One region of the Vibrio sp. YT-19(2023) genome, then DNA from elsewhere that is predicted to be linked to it. Evidence: riboswitches for the same ligand, from Rfam matches in the RefSeq annotation. Region 1 holds a riboswitch; the other holds the start of a gene.
The links. Region 1 has a riboswitch for thiamine pyrophosphate ahead of thiC (phosphomethylpyrimidine synthase ThiC). Riboswitches for the same ligand answer to the same signal wherever they lie in the genome.
Positions count from the first base shown of each region.

Region 2: another riboswitch for thiamine pyrophosphate. It lies ahead of thiB (thiamine ABC transporter substrate binding subunit); the one in region 1 lies ahead of thiC (phosphomethylpyrimidine synthase ThiC).

Region 1 is NZ_JAWOQN010000042.1:1,265-8,783, reverse strand. Features, by position in the region: gene thiH (2-iminoacetate synthase ThiH) at 1-1,036, opposite strand, end outside; gene R7E78_RS21540 (thiazole synthase) at 1,071-1,838, opposite strand; gene thiS (sulfur carrier protein ThiS) at 1,844-2,098, opposite strand; gene R7E78_RS21530 (HesA/MoeB/ThiF family protein) at 2,137-2,910, opposite strand; gene R7E78_RS21525 (thiamine phosphate synthase) at 2,897-4,312, opposite strand; gene thiC (phosphomethylpyrimidine synthase ThiC) at 4,312-6,252, opposite strand; TPP riboswitch at 6,416-6,514, opposite strand; gene crcB (fluoride efflux transporter CrcB) at 6,575-6,958, opposite strand; gene R7E78_RS21510 (multicopper oxidase family protein) at 7,082-7,519, opposite strand, start outside.
Region 2 is NZ_JAWOQN010000016.1:60,800-68,318, reverse strand. Features, by position in the region: gene R7E78_RS13670 (TRAP transporter permease) at 1-408, shown strand, start outside; gene R7E78_RS13665 (universal stress protein) at 454-891, shown strand; gene R7E78_RS13660 (alkene reductase) at 955-2,031, opposite strand; gene R7E78_RS13655 (LysR family transcriptional regulator) at 2,124-3,071, shown strand; gene thiQ (thiamine ABC transporter ATP-binding protein) at 3,090-3,794, opposite strand; gene thiP (thiamine/thiamine pyrophosphate ABC transporter permease ThiP) at 3,794-5,380, opposite strand; gene thiB (thiamine ABC transporter substrate binding subunit) at 5,422-6,414, opposite strand; TPP riboswitch at 6,487-6,623, opposite strand; gene R7E78_RS13635 (flavin prenyltransferase UbiX) at 6,661-7,299, opposite strand; gene mpl (UDP-N-acetylmuramate:L-alanyl-gamma-D-glutamyl-meso-diaminopimelate ligase) at 7,305-7,519, opposite strand, start outside.

The DNA of each region.
Region 1 (7,519 bases):
CTGCGCTTCGCTCATCACTGATCTCAAACTGCTCGAGTTCAACATCATCCATCGCATAACCACCCGGCTGAGTTTTCGATGCAGCAGACATACTGGTAATGCCTAAAGGCAATGCGTTATCTCTAAACTTCGGTGACTCACGAGTCGATAATGACAACTCCACTTCTGGATTCAACAAACGATAAGCGCAAATCAGCTGAACAAGTTGCTTATCCGTCATGACTGATTTGGGTTGGAGCGCACCCTCACAAGGACGCAAACGCGGGAAAGAAATCGAGTAACGAGTCTGCCAATACGTGCGCTCAAGATAGTCCAAGTGCGCTGCCACATAAAAACAGTCGGTACGCCACTCTTCCAACCCTATTAAAGCACCAATACCGATCTTATCGATGCCCGCCTTTGCAAGACGATCGGGTGTATCCAATCGGTATTCGAAATCCATCTTGTTGCCACGCAAATGGTGCTCGGCGTAAGTCGAAGGATGATACGTTTCTTGATAGACCATCACCGCATCCAAACCCAATGTCTTGAGCTCAGCGTATTCGTCTTGATCAAGTGGCTGTACTTCCATCGCCAAATAGTTAAAGCGCTTCTTAATCATAGGCACCATTTCGCGGAAGTATTTCATACCCACTTTAGTTTCGTGCTCGCCAGTCACCAGCAATACGCTATCAAACTTCATGCGTTTAATGGCTTCAACTTCTGCAGCCACTTCGTCCCTATTCAAAGTACGACGCTTGATTCTGTTCTCCATAGAGAAGCCACAATAAGTACAAGCATTGGCGCACAAGTTAGAAAGGTACAGTGGAATGTAAAGCGACATGGTATTACCAAAACGCTTGCGAGTTGCCGAGTATGACAGCTGCGCCATTTGCTCTAAGTACGCTTCAGCCGCTGGTGAAATTAGCGCTTTAAAGTCTTCCAAATCACGCTTGGGTTTATTCAATGCTCGCTCGACATCTTGTGCCGTTTTCGCGTAGATCGACATCGAGATGTCATCCCAATTAAGCTGCTTAAATTGTTCAACGAAGCTCATGTTTTCCTCGCTTAATAGCTAAACCAATCTAGTACTAAAGCTCATCTAAGAATGACGTCAGTGGACTCGACGCAACCGCATGAGAAACCTTACCAGCAAGTCCGGCTTCATAAGCCATACGCCCCGACTCTACCGCCAACTTAAATGCCTTCGCCATCGCAACGGGATCGCTCGAAGCTGCAATCGCAGTATTAACGAGCACGGCATCCGCGCCCATTTCCATCGCACGCGCGGCATGTGAAGGAGCACCAATACCCGCATCAACAACGACAGGAACATTAGATTGGTCGATGATGATCTCTAGGAAATCGTGAGAAACTATCCCTTTGTTAGAACCGATCGGCGCACCTAATGGCATGACCGCTGCACAGCCTACTTCTTCCAATCGTTTACACAGAACCGGGTCAGCATGACAATAAGGAAGGACAATGAAACCCTCACGAACCAGTTGCTCAGCGGCTGCTAGTGTCTCAATTGGATCGGGCATCAAGTACTTCGGGTCTGGATGAATTTCTAGTTTTAACCAGTTAGTACCCAACGCTTCTCTCGCCAATTGTGCTGCAAACACAGCATCTTTAGCATTCTTTGCACCTGAGGTGTTCGGCAATAAGTTCACACCCGCTTGTACTAACGGCAGCAAAATATCGTCTTGTTGGTCGTTCACATCCACACGCTTCAACGCCATGGTCGCAAGTTGAGAACCCGATACTTGAATCGCTTCTGCCATTAATCGGCTGTTGGCAAACTTCCCTGTTCCCGTGAACAGTCTTGATTCGAATTGTTTATCACCAATTTTAAGCATCGACTTTAACCCCCTGCGATCGCTTGAAACAAAGAGATGCTATCTCCCTGTGAAAGAACTGTGCTAGCCCACTCACTGCACGGCACAACATTGTTATTAATTGCAAAAACACAGCCCATTTCAGGCAGCGCAAATTGACTAATGATTTGCTGTAGATTTGACTCACTGGCAACTTGATGTGACTGGCCATTGATGACAATAGTGATCACATCTAAGTCAGCAGCTGTCATTTGTGTTGTTTGTTGTTCTGATAACGTCATTGCTTCCAACTCTCTTAATTCTGCCCATTACCCGTAAGCTAAATCTGAGCACACACTTGGCACTGTTTGTCTTTGCTTATCGCCATGGTTTGCCATTGCAGCTTCAATCCATCGAACAGGTGTAACTTGGCAGTCTCGACATGAAACTTTCCCGTCGCCAGTTTTTGAATTGCCGCTATCGCTTGGTAGTTGCCAAGTGTGCCCACCACCGGACCGACGACACCACTCTCACTGCACTTTTGCGTTTGTGGTAATTCGTCGAACGGATACAAACAGCGGTAACACGCTTTACTCTGCGCTTCTTGTTCACTTGGTGTTTGGTAATCAAAGACAGCAAATTGCCCTTGCCAACCAATTGCCGCCGCCGAGATGAGCGGCGTATTTTGCTCGAAACAAACTTGGTTAATTAGCTGACGCGTTGGCATGTTGTCGGTGCAATCCAAAACCACATCCGCCAACATCACCTCAAGCTGCAGCTGTGCTTTGTCTAATCGCTTATTGATAGCACGAACTTGAACCATAGAATTAAGTTCAGTCAATTGCTTTACAGTCGCTTTTGTTTTCGCAACTTGGAGGTCTTGTTCACGATAAATGATCTGACGTTGTAGGTTACTGCTATCAACTTTATCGTCATCAACCACAACCAATTTACCAACCCCCGCTGATGCCAAGTACAAACTCGCTGCGCTCCCTAACCCACCACAACCGATGATCAGCACATGCGATTTACTCAAACGTTCTTGCCCAATTTCGGCAATTTCAGGCAGAGCTACTTGGCGCTGATAGCGAAGAAACTGCTTATCCGTGAGCATGCTCGCCTCTCTTGTTATGCGCCAATTCACTATTCTGATCAGTAAACGTTAGCTGTCTTTCCTTCATCAGTTGTGCGAAGAACTCGATGACGGACTGAGGTGATTCTGCCAACGTAATAGCACGCACAACTGCCAAACTAGAAACACCTGTTTGCCAAACTTGGTCTGCATTAGATTGGTCAATACCACCAATCGCGACCGTCGGAAAGCCAAGCACATGGTCACTAACTGCTTTGTCTTTTGAAGGACGGAAAGTAGCCTCTGTATTTGTATAAGGAATGCTATCAATCAGCTTTTGATACAGAGCCAAGCGCACCAAGCCTTGTGGTTTCGATGGCATCAGTTTTGTGGTGGTTGGAAAAATATGCCCTAGCGCGATGTAACTAGGATGAATTTGTACGATGCGTAGTAGCTCATAATAACCATGGGTAGAAAGACCAAGACGAAGGCCGGCTTTAGTTAGCTGAGCCAAATTCGATTCTTCTATGTCTTCTTGTCCTAGGTGGACGCCATAAGCGCCATGCTTGATTGCCAACTGCCAATAGTCATTGATGAACACTTGTGCTTGATACTGACGACCTAGCTCAATTGCTCGAATGATCTGTTGTTCTAAATCGGCTTGTTGTGGGTTCTTGATTCGCAGTTGAATAGTGTTGATGCCTAGTGGCAGTAGACGCTCAATCCAAGCAACATCATCAACGACTGGATAGAGCCCTAGACTTTGCTTAGTTAGAGTTGGAAAGCTAACGCTCTCACCCTGTGCAGACCAACCAACTTGAATACCTAGTCGGTTATCCTCCAGTACAGGTGTGGGGAAATCATCAAATTGGTCAGCCCATTGAGTAGATCGTCCCTCATCAAGGTTGTCATTCAACAGTGTTTCACGTGAAACATTCGCTTGTTGAGTTAGCATTCCTCGAGCAAGTGTTAACGCATCTTCGATAGGGAAATCGAGTACTGTCAGCGTTACTATCCAAGCAAGGTGATGTTCAGGATCGAACATTGCGTTGAATTTGGACTTAACGGAAAGCGCTCTCACTTCGTTGTTAATTGGGTGACGCCAGATATCAAGCTGAAGCACTTTCTCCTTTTCATCGGATACCTGCGTATCAGCAATACAAATATAAATCGCTTTCGACGGTTGCTTAGCACATGCTTCTACCGACAAAGCAGAACGGTAATAGAGCACAAATGAACTCTCATGCTCAGAGTCATAATCATCAATGAGATCAGTCGTTATGTGTGTGATCTGTTGGCCGCGAACAAGCTGAATAGATTGAGTTGGGCTCACACCCAACTCAATGTCTTCGATGCTAAAACCCTGTTCTTTCGCCAACAACAAACATTGTTGAACTAAACCAGTCAGTTCAATCAACGATGACGGAATAAGGATTTTGCTCATTAGTCACTTACCTCGGCATGTGCTGCTGGGTGGTATAGCTCAGAACCTGACTCTCTAAATTCTTGCGATTTCTGACGCATCCCCTCAAGAGGGTCATCCAGCATTTTGATTGAGATAGCTTGGTCCGCAGCAACTTGCTCAGTGTCTTTCGCATATTCTCGAACCTCTTGCGAGATCTTCATCGAGCAGAACTTTGGCCCGCACATCGAACAGAAGTGAGCAACTTTTCCAGACTCTTGAGGCAAGGTTTCGTCATGGAAAGCGCGCGCGGTATCTGGATCGAGTGACAAGTTGAATTGGTCTTCCCAGCGGAACTCGAAGCGAGCTTTAGAAAGCGCGTTATCACGAACTTGTGCACCAGGATGTCCCTTCGCCAAATCCGCGGCGTGCGCAGCAAGCTTGTAAGTTATCATGCCTACTTTCACGTCTTCTTTGTTTGGTAAACCAAGATGCTCTTTAGGAGTTACGTAGCAAAGCATCGCACAGCCATACCAACCAATCATCGCAGCGCCAATGCCTGAAGTAATATGGTCGTAGCCAGGAGCGACGTCTGTCGTCAATGGACCAAGGGTATAGAAAGGAGCCTCATGACAGTGCTCTAACTGCTCTTCCATGTTCTCTTTGATCATATGCATTGGAACATGACCAGGACCTTCGATAATCACCTGTACGTCATATTCCCATGCAATCTTGGTTAACTCACCAAGAGTACGAAGCTCTGCAAATTGCGCTTCGTCGTTAGCATCGGCAACCGAACCAGGACGCAGACCATCACCGAGAGATAGTGCGACATCATACTTAGCACAGATTTCACAGATCTCTCGGAAGTGGGTATATAAGAAGCTTTCTTGGTGATGCGCTAAACACCATTTCGCGATGATAGAGCCACCACGAGAAACGATGCCAGTAACGCGTTTTGCAGTCATTGGCACATAACGAAGTAGTAAACCGGCATGGATAGTGAAGTAGTCAACGCCCTGCTCTGCTTGCTCAATCAGGGTATCGCGCATCACTTCCCAGTTAAGGTTTTCCGCAACACCGTTCACTTTCTCAAGCGCTTGGTACATTGGAACGGTACCGATCGGAACCGGACTGTTACGTAGAATCCACTCGCGAGTTTCGTGGATGTTACGTCCAGTAGAGAGATCCATAACGGTATCTCCACCCCAACGTGTCGCCCAAACGAGCTTCTCTACTTCTTCCTCAATCGAAGAAGTGACCGATGAGTTACCGATGTTGGCGTTCACTTTGACCAAAAAGTTACGTCCAATGATCATTGGTTCGGATTCTGGGTGGTTAATATTGGAAGGGATAATAGCGCGACCTTCGGCGACTTCTTTGCGCACGAATTCGGCGGTAATATCTTTTGGTAGGTTCGCTCCGAAGCTTTGACCCGGATGCTGTTGATTCAGCACTTCATCGCGATACTTGGCACGCCCCATGTTTTCACGCAGCGCGATATATTCCATTTCTGGGGTAATAATACCTTTGCGAGCATAGTGCAATTGAGTCACACAATGGCCATCTTTGGCACGTCGAATACGTGGTAGATTACCGTAACGAAGATCGTCTAGTGTTTCGTCTTCTAAGCGTTCTTTGGTGTACACCGAGCTTACTTCATCAAGTAGCTCAGTATCGGCGCGCTCTTCAATCCACCCTTCTCTCAGCTTAGGTAAGCCGTTATAGAGGTCTATGGTGTGCTCTGGATCTGTGTATACACCCGACGTATCGTAAACGCGTACTGGCTCATTAGGTTCGAATATAGGCGCTTCTTTTGTGCCCCCAATAAGGCTATCAGCGAGTGATATTTCACGCATTGGCACACGAATATCTGGACGTGAGCCTTCTACGTAGACTTTGCTTGAATTGGGGTACGGTTGTACCGAGAGTGTATCAATGAACTGTTTTGCTTCCAGTCTCGCTTGTTTGCGACTCGACATAGCATTTTTCCTTGCTTTGTTATACTAGATAAAAAGTAATTGGATAAAAATGCTTGGCGGATAGATGCGACAAGAGGAGTCAAATTAAGGCTAGTTAAAGCTTACGATATTTGCCTGTAACAACATTCGACTTTTGATAGATCAACCAGAAAGAACTCCGGTGTGAATATCTTCTCTTGTTCCCTTCGCAGATTCTAATCTGATCAGGTTCAACGGATCCCGAATTAACGGTCTCAGCCTTATGGCACTCCGACAAGTGATGTCAGTATATAAAAACGGCTTGGTGAAACCAAGCCGACCTGTTCAATTTTTAACTACTTTGCTAGCTGCGCATCAATAATTGAAAGCCTATCCACGCAGCTGAAATACTTAACACGACATTCAACAATACGTTCAACCCCATCTTAAAGAAAGCGCCCTGCTGCATAAGCAACACATTATCCATCGAGAAGGTGGAAAACGTCGTTAGTGCCCCTAAAAAACCCAAGCCAATCACTTGTCGCCAAGGTTCCGTTGCCAAAAGTTCACTATCGAAAGCTGCTATCAATAAGCCCATCATAAATGAGCCAACAACGTTAACGGTTAACGTACCATATGGAAAACCACGCCCCAATAAAATGACACAAAGTTCAGAAATTAAGTAACGAGAACATGCACCAAATGCACCACCCAATGCAATAAAACCCAAAACGGATAGTTGTCCCATAATTCCCCCAGAAAAGTTAATGGCGACATTGTAATCAAATTTACGGCAATAGTGATTATACAATCTTAGAATTCAGCAAAGTATAGCGCTTAAAACTTATCAAGATTTTAAAAGTTACAGGAGTCACTTTACTTCGATGTAGCCCATCAAACCCGTCTTCATGTGTTCGATCACATGACAATGGTACATCCAACGTCCAGGGTTATCTGCAACAAATGCCGCTTTCGCACTGCCGTTATTTCCAAGCAAGACCGTATCGGTATGAAACGGTTCGTCGAGTTTTTTGCCATCTAACTCAAGAACCGTAAATGTGTGTCCATGAAGATGAATAGGATGATGATATTGGGTGACGTTCTTTAGGTTGAAGATATAGGTTTTTCCCATCTCCAATGTTGAAAGCGGCGCTGGAATATTATCTTTGCTCATTCCCTCCCAAGCCCGTTTGTTCATCAGCCAGAACTTAGGTATCGCTTTGCCCGATTTATCAGCAGGAGTGATCGCCCCCTCCCACTCAAACACATAATCGATTTGCTCTGCATTTTTCAAATCGAGAGCTGGCAC
Region 2 (7,519 bases), on a different contig from region 1:
TACCCAGCGAAAGTTCTTTCTCCTGGCGTTGAGGTAGCTCAAATCACGGAAACACTAAATGTAGGAGAATCATTGGAGTTACGTGTTGCCGGTGAAAACCTTGAGGGCGACTACATTGAGAAAACGGTTCGTCTTCCATTCGAAGACAGTGCGACAACAGCAGACGCACGTATTTCATCTATGGGTCTGATGCTGACCGAAAGTGACAACAAAATGATTGTCGATATGGTTGAATTTGGTAGTCCAGCAGAGTCCGCAGGTATCGACTTTGATTGGGAAATCAAGTGGGTTATCCAGGATGCAGACCGTCCGATGAAAGAGTGGGTGTTTGTACCATGCTTAATGATTTTGCTGGTGCTTGCAATGAACCAAAAACGTCGTGCTCGTAAGGAACAATTGAGCGCATAACCGATTTGGCCCCGAGGATAAAGGGGCCTTAATGAGAGACATTGAATGTACAAACAAATTCTTGTTCCGGTTGATCTAAATGACCAAGGCTTTTCAGACCGAGCGGTTGAACTAGCGGTTTGGCAGGCAAAGCAAGCAAATGCTCAAATCCATCTTCTGACGGTACTACCTGGTATTCACATGTCGATGGTTGCCACATACTTTCCGAAAGATGCTGCGGCCAAAATGAAGCAAGACGTGAAGCAGCAACTAAAAACTTTCGCTAATGAGCATATTGCTGAAGATGTGGTTTACCAAGTGCATGTTGCTGAAGGCAAGGCCTACGCGACCATTCTTGATTATGCAGAACGCTTAGGCGCTGATCTCATCATTATGCCAAGTCACAAGCGCTCTAAAATCAATAAAGTAATGCTTGGCTCCGTCGCGAGTAAGGTTGTGGAATATTCTCCAATCAATGTGATGGTCGTAAAACCGCAAGGCTAAGTAAATACAAAAACGAAAAAGGACGCTAACATTAGCGTCCTTTTTATATTAAACAAGTAAGGGTTATGCCATCACTGGGTAATCGGTATAACCTTCTGCTCCACCCAAATAAAAGTGTTCTGGTTTCGCCTCATTAAGAGGTGCATTTTTCTTAAATCGCTCGACTAAATCTGGGTTTGCGATAAAGGGAACGCCAAATGCGACCACATCAACTTTGTTTTCTGCAATTGCTGTTGCCGCTTCTTGTGCACTGTAGCCCACGTTCGCCATTAAGTGACCTTTATAGTTTTCGCGTGCTGGCTTGAGAACATCTGCTTTTTGTACGCCTTTCAGATCCGCACGCATCACGTGCCAATAAGCAAGATCGAAAGAATTAAGTTGCTCTGCTAAGTAACGCACCAAGCCAACTGGATCACTGTCTTTCATGTCATTAAATCCATTTAGCGGAGATGTGCGCAGACCGACTCTTCCAGGTCCCCACACCTCAACGACTTCTTTCACTATCTCAAGTAAAAATCGAGCACGATTTTCAACCGAACCACCGTATTCATCGGTACGTAAATTTGAACCGTCACGAAGGAAGTTATCAATAAGATAACCATTGGCGCCATGTATCTCGACCCCATCAAAGCCGGCTTTCTTGGCGTTTTCTGCACCTTGTTTAAACGCCGCAACAATGGAAGCTATCTCATCCACTTCGAGTGCTCGTGGTACCGTATATGCTTGCTTACCCGAAGGGGTATGGACTAATTCATCACGAATGGCCAATGCGCTCGCCGCTACAGGTGTTTTTCCTTCATTCAGATCAGGATGACAAGCTCGTCCCGCATGCCAAATTTGCAGTACAATCTTACCGCCTCTCTCATGAACCGCATCCGTTACCTTTTTCCAAGCTGCGATTTGCTCTTCGCTGTAAATGCCCGGCTCAGCCATGAAAGCAGACGTACCTTCCATCACCATGGTGCATTCAGCAATGATAAGTCCGGCACTCGCACGTTGAGCGTAGTATTCAACCATAAGGTCATTAGGAATATGGTCCGCGCCAGCACGAGCTCGCGTTAAAGGCGCCATAATGGCACGGTTATCTAATGCTAATTGACCGAGTTCGATAGGAGAAAATAAGTCTACAGAGTTGGACATGTTGTTTACCTCAAATGACAATAACTTGATGGCTAAGGATGAGGTGCCAGACTATAATCAGATTAATATTGAAACAATATGGATAATTGAAAGTGATTGTTCGCAATTTAGAAACAATTGACTTTAGAACGCTTTCTATCTTTGTCACAAGCTGTCGACTACTGAGCTTAACCAAGTGCGCGCTGGAGTTAAACCTACCAAAATCTACTGTTAGCAAAGCCATAACCAAACTCGAACAACACTTTGAAGCCAAACTGCTAGAGCGCACAACCCGAAAGTTAGTGATCACCGAAGCTGGCCAAATGGTTTTAGAGCGTGCTGCAAGCTTAGTTGAGGAATTCCACTCAATTGGCCATGACGTTCAGGAGATGGAACAACAGATCCAAGGCCGGCTGCGTATTTCCGCGCCACCAGCGTTGGATGCGTATATGGCGGAGCACATCTTTTTGCCATTTTTAAAACAATGGCCAAAAGTACAAATTGCGTTAGAAGCATCGAACGATTTTGTTGATCTCTTTTCACACGGCTTTGATATGGCAATTCGAGTCGGTCAGATAGTTGATGATCGATTGATCGCAAAAAAATTAGGCTATACCACTCGAGTTCTGGCTGCTAGCCCTGAGTATTTAGCTGAGTTCGGCGTACCTGAAACGCCAGAAGATCTGACAAAACACAACTGTTTGAGGTATCAATATGTTTCAGAAATAGGGCCTTGGACGCTGATCTCACACGATAATACCGTCAATGTTTCAATAACCAGTAACTTCTCAAGTACAACTGTAGAAGCAATATTGAAAGGTGCACTTAAAGGACTAGGCATCGCTAACTTACCTGTGCAAAACATGACGCAAGAGCTAGAAAGTGGCACCTTAGTCAGAGTGTTGCCGCAATGGCACACGGTACCAATGCCTATTTATCTAGTCTATCGTCCTGGAGCAAACCGCCCACGGCGCGTACAAGCAATGATTGACCATATCATGAGCTTAAGATCTCAATTTGAATTTGGCCCTAGGCATGGTTTGTGTTGCGGAGAAGCATAACCTAGCAACTATCAGGCACTAGCATGCGGCTCGGATAAATGCCGCAAGCTTCTCACTAGCATGCTGTTCACTCAATGCAGACATATCACCCGCGGCTTCCACTTTACCATCTGCCACAAACACAAAGTGGCTGGCAATCGCTTTGGCATCGCTTAAATGGTGCGTGACCATCAATACGGTTATTCCCCGCTCTGCTGCGAGTTTTTTTACCAAGCTCAGCATCTCTTCACGCAACACCGGATCAAGCGCCGAGAACGGCTCATCCAATAGCCACATGGGATGAGGCTGAACAAAACAACGCGCTAAGGCAACACGTTGACGCTGGCCACCAGAAAGATGCTCTGGCAAACGGTCGAGGTACTCTGCAACACCAACTTGCTGCGCGGCTTGTTCAATCTGACGATTTTGGTCCACCGTAAGCTTTAGCCCTGGGTGTAAGCCCAAACCGATGTTGTCACGCACCGATAAGTGAGCAAACAAATTGTGCTCTTGGAACAACATAGAGAACGGACGCAGATAAGGCTCTTTACGCACAATGGACTCACCATCAACACAAATATCACCACGGTCAGGATGGATGAATCCTGCCACCAACGCCAGCAAGGTTGACTTCCCTGCCCCACTTGGTCCCATCAGCGACACAATCTGTCCTTGCTCAATCGTTAAGTCAAAACGAAACAGTTCACGTTGGTAGGTGTACTGCACATCATCCAACACTAACATTACGCTCTCTCCTTCGTTTTCAATACTTTCTCAATCAAGGCAAAACAGCCCACACTCAACAACAATAAGGTCACCGATACCACCGCAGCCGCGTCCATCTGATAGCTGCCAAGCAGCTGGAATAAATACAGAGGTAAAGTGCGGAACTCTTGCCCGCCAAACAACGCAATAGCACTTAAATCGCCAATCGCAAACATAAAGCTGATCGCAAACGCATGTGCAAACGGCTTGCGTAGCGCCTGCCACTCCACCACTTTAAACCGTTGCCAGCCACGCATGCCTAAGCTGGCACATACATACTGATACTGTTGTTCAATGTGCAGCATTGGCTGCGCTAGCGTTTTGATCACGTAAGGCAAAGCCATCAAACCGTTCACCAAAATCACGACAAAAAATGCCAAGCTAAAAACATCGGTAAATGCGCGCAGTAGTAAGAATAAACCGGTGCTAATCACCAGACCTGGAGTCACCAAAATAACGGTGCCGATTAACTCAATCTGATCGGCTCGCGTGTTTTTGTACTGCAACCGCCAACGGCGACTGGTCAATAGTATGGACACCCCAGCAGCGACCGCAAGCGCGCTAGCGACACAGGCGACTTTGAGGGAGTTCAATAGCGCAGACCAAAAACGCTCATCGGTTAATACTGTCCAAACTTGTTGGTTGATGCCACTCAGTAACACCATCAATAACGGCGGTATTACCAGTAAAAAGGCACCTATGATCCAAAAGCTATCCCAAGCTTTTGACCACCCATGATCCTTCGTTAAATATTGCTGTACCGATGTGCTTCCAGCACTGATAGAAACAGGCCTTGTTAACTTCTGCACTCCAATAGCAAGCAGTCCACATAACAGCATCTGCCACAGCGCCAATAACGCCCCAGCTTGTAAATCAAAATCAAACTTAATCGCTTGGTAAATGGCCAATTCAATGGTGGTGGATTTTGGCCCGCCCCCCAACGCCATTACAGTGGCAAAACTGGTAAAGCACAACATAAACACCAACCCACAAACGTGGGGAAGCTGCTGCCTTAAACGCGGCCATTCTACCCAGCGAAACTTATCCCAATGGCTCATCCCAAGATGCGCGCAAAGCTTATGCTGCTCGGCAGGAATAGACTCCAAGGCTTGCAGAAGCAATCGTGCCGCGTAAGGTAAATTAAAGAACACATGGGCGAGTAAAATGCCGTTCAAACCGTAAATAGAGAATGGCAGTTTAGTGTCGAAACTTTGCAACCACTGCTCCAACAAACCACTGTTGCCATAAATCGCTAACAGCCCAAAAACACCAACCAAAACCGGCAAAACCAGTGTCGATGCAAATAGCTTAAGCAGTAATGATTTACCAATAAATTGGCGACGCGAAAGTGCGTGCGCTACTGGAATGGCAAAGCCAACACTGAGCAATGTGGAAAGAAACGCTTGGTAGAAACTGAACTTGGTGACATGTTGATAGTACGGGTCGCCCCATACCACAGACACATCAAGTGAAGGGGCTTGAACAATCAAAGCACCTAGGGCAGAAATAACAAAGGTCGCGATGATCATCGCGACCCCTAAACCTATTTTTGGAACAGAATTCAAAGGTAAAACCTATCTCATTCAGATGAGGATGGAAACGTCAGCTAAAACGTCAATGCGCTTTGCCATTCGCGAATCCAAGACTTACGCATTTTTGCCACTTCATCAGCACTAAAGCTCAACGACTTGCTTGGAACACTCAAAGTTTCAAAACCTTTAGGTAACTCAACGTCAGTGACTGGGTACATCCAGTTACCCGTTGGCATCGCCGATTGGAACTCATCACTTAAAATGAAACTCATAAATTGATCAGCAAGTTCTGAATTTTTTGCCCCTTTCACTTTGGCGGCTACTTCAACTTGCATGTAGTGGCCTTCAGCAAAATTCGCCGTAGCAAACTTCGAATCGTTTTCCGCAATTAAGTGGTACGCAGGTGAAGTGGTGTAAGAAAGCACTAAATCGGACTCACCATTGAGGAACATAGAATACGCCTCAGACCAACCTTTCGTGACCGTTACGGTTTTGCTCGCTAGCTTCTGCCACGCTTGCGTCACATCGTCGCCATAAATAGATTTCATCCATAGCATTAAGCCTTGGCCCGGCGTTGAAGTCCGCGGATCTTGGTAAATCACTTTCAGATCGTCGCGCGTTTCCACCAGCTCTTTCATGCTTTTCGGCGGATTAGCCAGTTTCTCTTTGTTGTACACAAACGCGAAGTAGCCGTAATCGTACGGTACAAACGTCGTGTCACTCCAACCGTTTGGTAACACTGTGTTAGCCGTATCCACATTGTGCTCGGCAAGCAGACCGGTTTTCTTCGCTTCTGCCATCAGATTGTTATCCAAACCTAATACGATGTCCGCTTTGCTATTACCGCCTTCAAGACGAAGACGATTCAGAATCGACACACCATCGTCCAACGCTACGAAGTTAACGTCACAGCCACATTTTGCTTCAAAAGCTTGCTCGATTTTAGGACCCGGCCCCCAATCTGCGGCAAAAGAGTCGTAGGTATAGATGGTTAATGTGTTTTCAGCGGCAAACGCTGAAGTAGAGGTGATTGCAGCTAGGGCAATCAGATTTAGAGTAGGTTTCACTGCTCGCTCTCCATGAGTATTTCAGAGAAATAAGTTGAGCGGCACAGGGTTTGAGGCGGCTATTAAGGACTTCCAATATCCAGACTCAATTCCTACGCCAGCATTATCTGGTTCAGGTAATACGGGTCCCTAGTTAAACACTTAGGTCTCAGCGCCCCAATGCATTGATTGACTCAATGCTAAATGGGTTTGCTCCCCGATGAGTTGGATGGATTGTAAAGGTATTTGAGTGGTTACACAATCAGCTCACGAGCGCTGGTCATAACCCCAACGAGGCACCAAACCTTGCTCAATACCTAAGTGGTCAAGAATTCTCGCCACCATAAAATCCACTAAGTCTTCAATACTCTTTGGCTGATGATAGAAGCCTGGAGCTGCTGGCATGATGGTGACGCCCATTTGCGACAGTTTGTGCATGTTCTCCAGATGTAGCGTTGAAAATGGTGTTTCGCGAACCACGAGCAACAACTGCCCGCGCTCTTTCATTACTACATCAGCGGCCCGTTCGATCAAGTTGTCCGACATACCATGTGCTATGGCTGCAACGCTTCCCGCAGAGCATGGGCAAACCACCATTTGCTTGGGTGCAGCAGAACCAGAGGCAACCGGCGAGAACCAATCGTCTTTACCGCAAACGGTGATGTTATTTCGATTGCAGTTCAGGTGCTCTACCAATGCTTGCTGCGCTGCTTCTGGACCACTTGGCAGCTTAAGATTATGCTCGGTTGCCATCACAACACGAGCTGCCGAAGAAATCAGAACGTAGACATGATAATCCGCCGCAACCAAGCATTCTAAAAGACGAAGGCCGTAGGGAGCACCAGAAGCGCCCGTTAATGCCAACGTGATGGCTTTTTTATGAGAGGGTTGTGTTTTGTTTTGCATATCAATCAGGCTTTTTGTTTTAACTGCTCAAGAAGTTTTCCGTGAATACCACCAAAGCCACCGTTGCTCATGACTAGAATTTGGTCACCTGGTCGCGCACGTTCGACGATCTTGGCTACAAAGTTATCTATATCCGCATCGACAAACGCTGGCTGTGTGCATTGGTCGGCAATGTCTTGCACAGACCACTCGATATTATCTGGCTGGAACAAGAAGACTT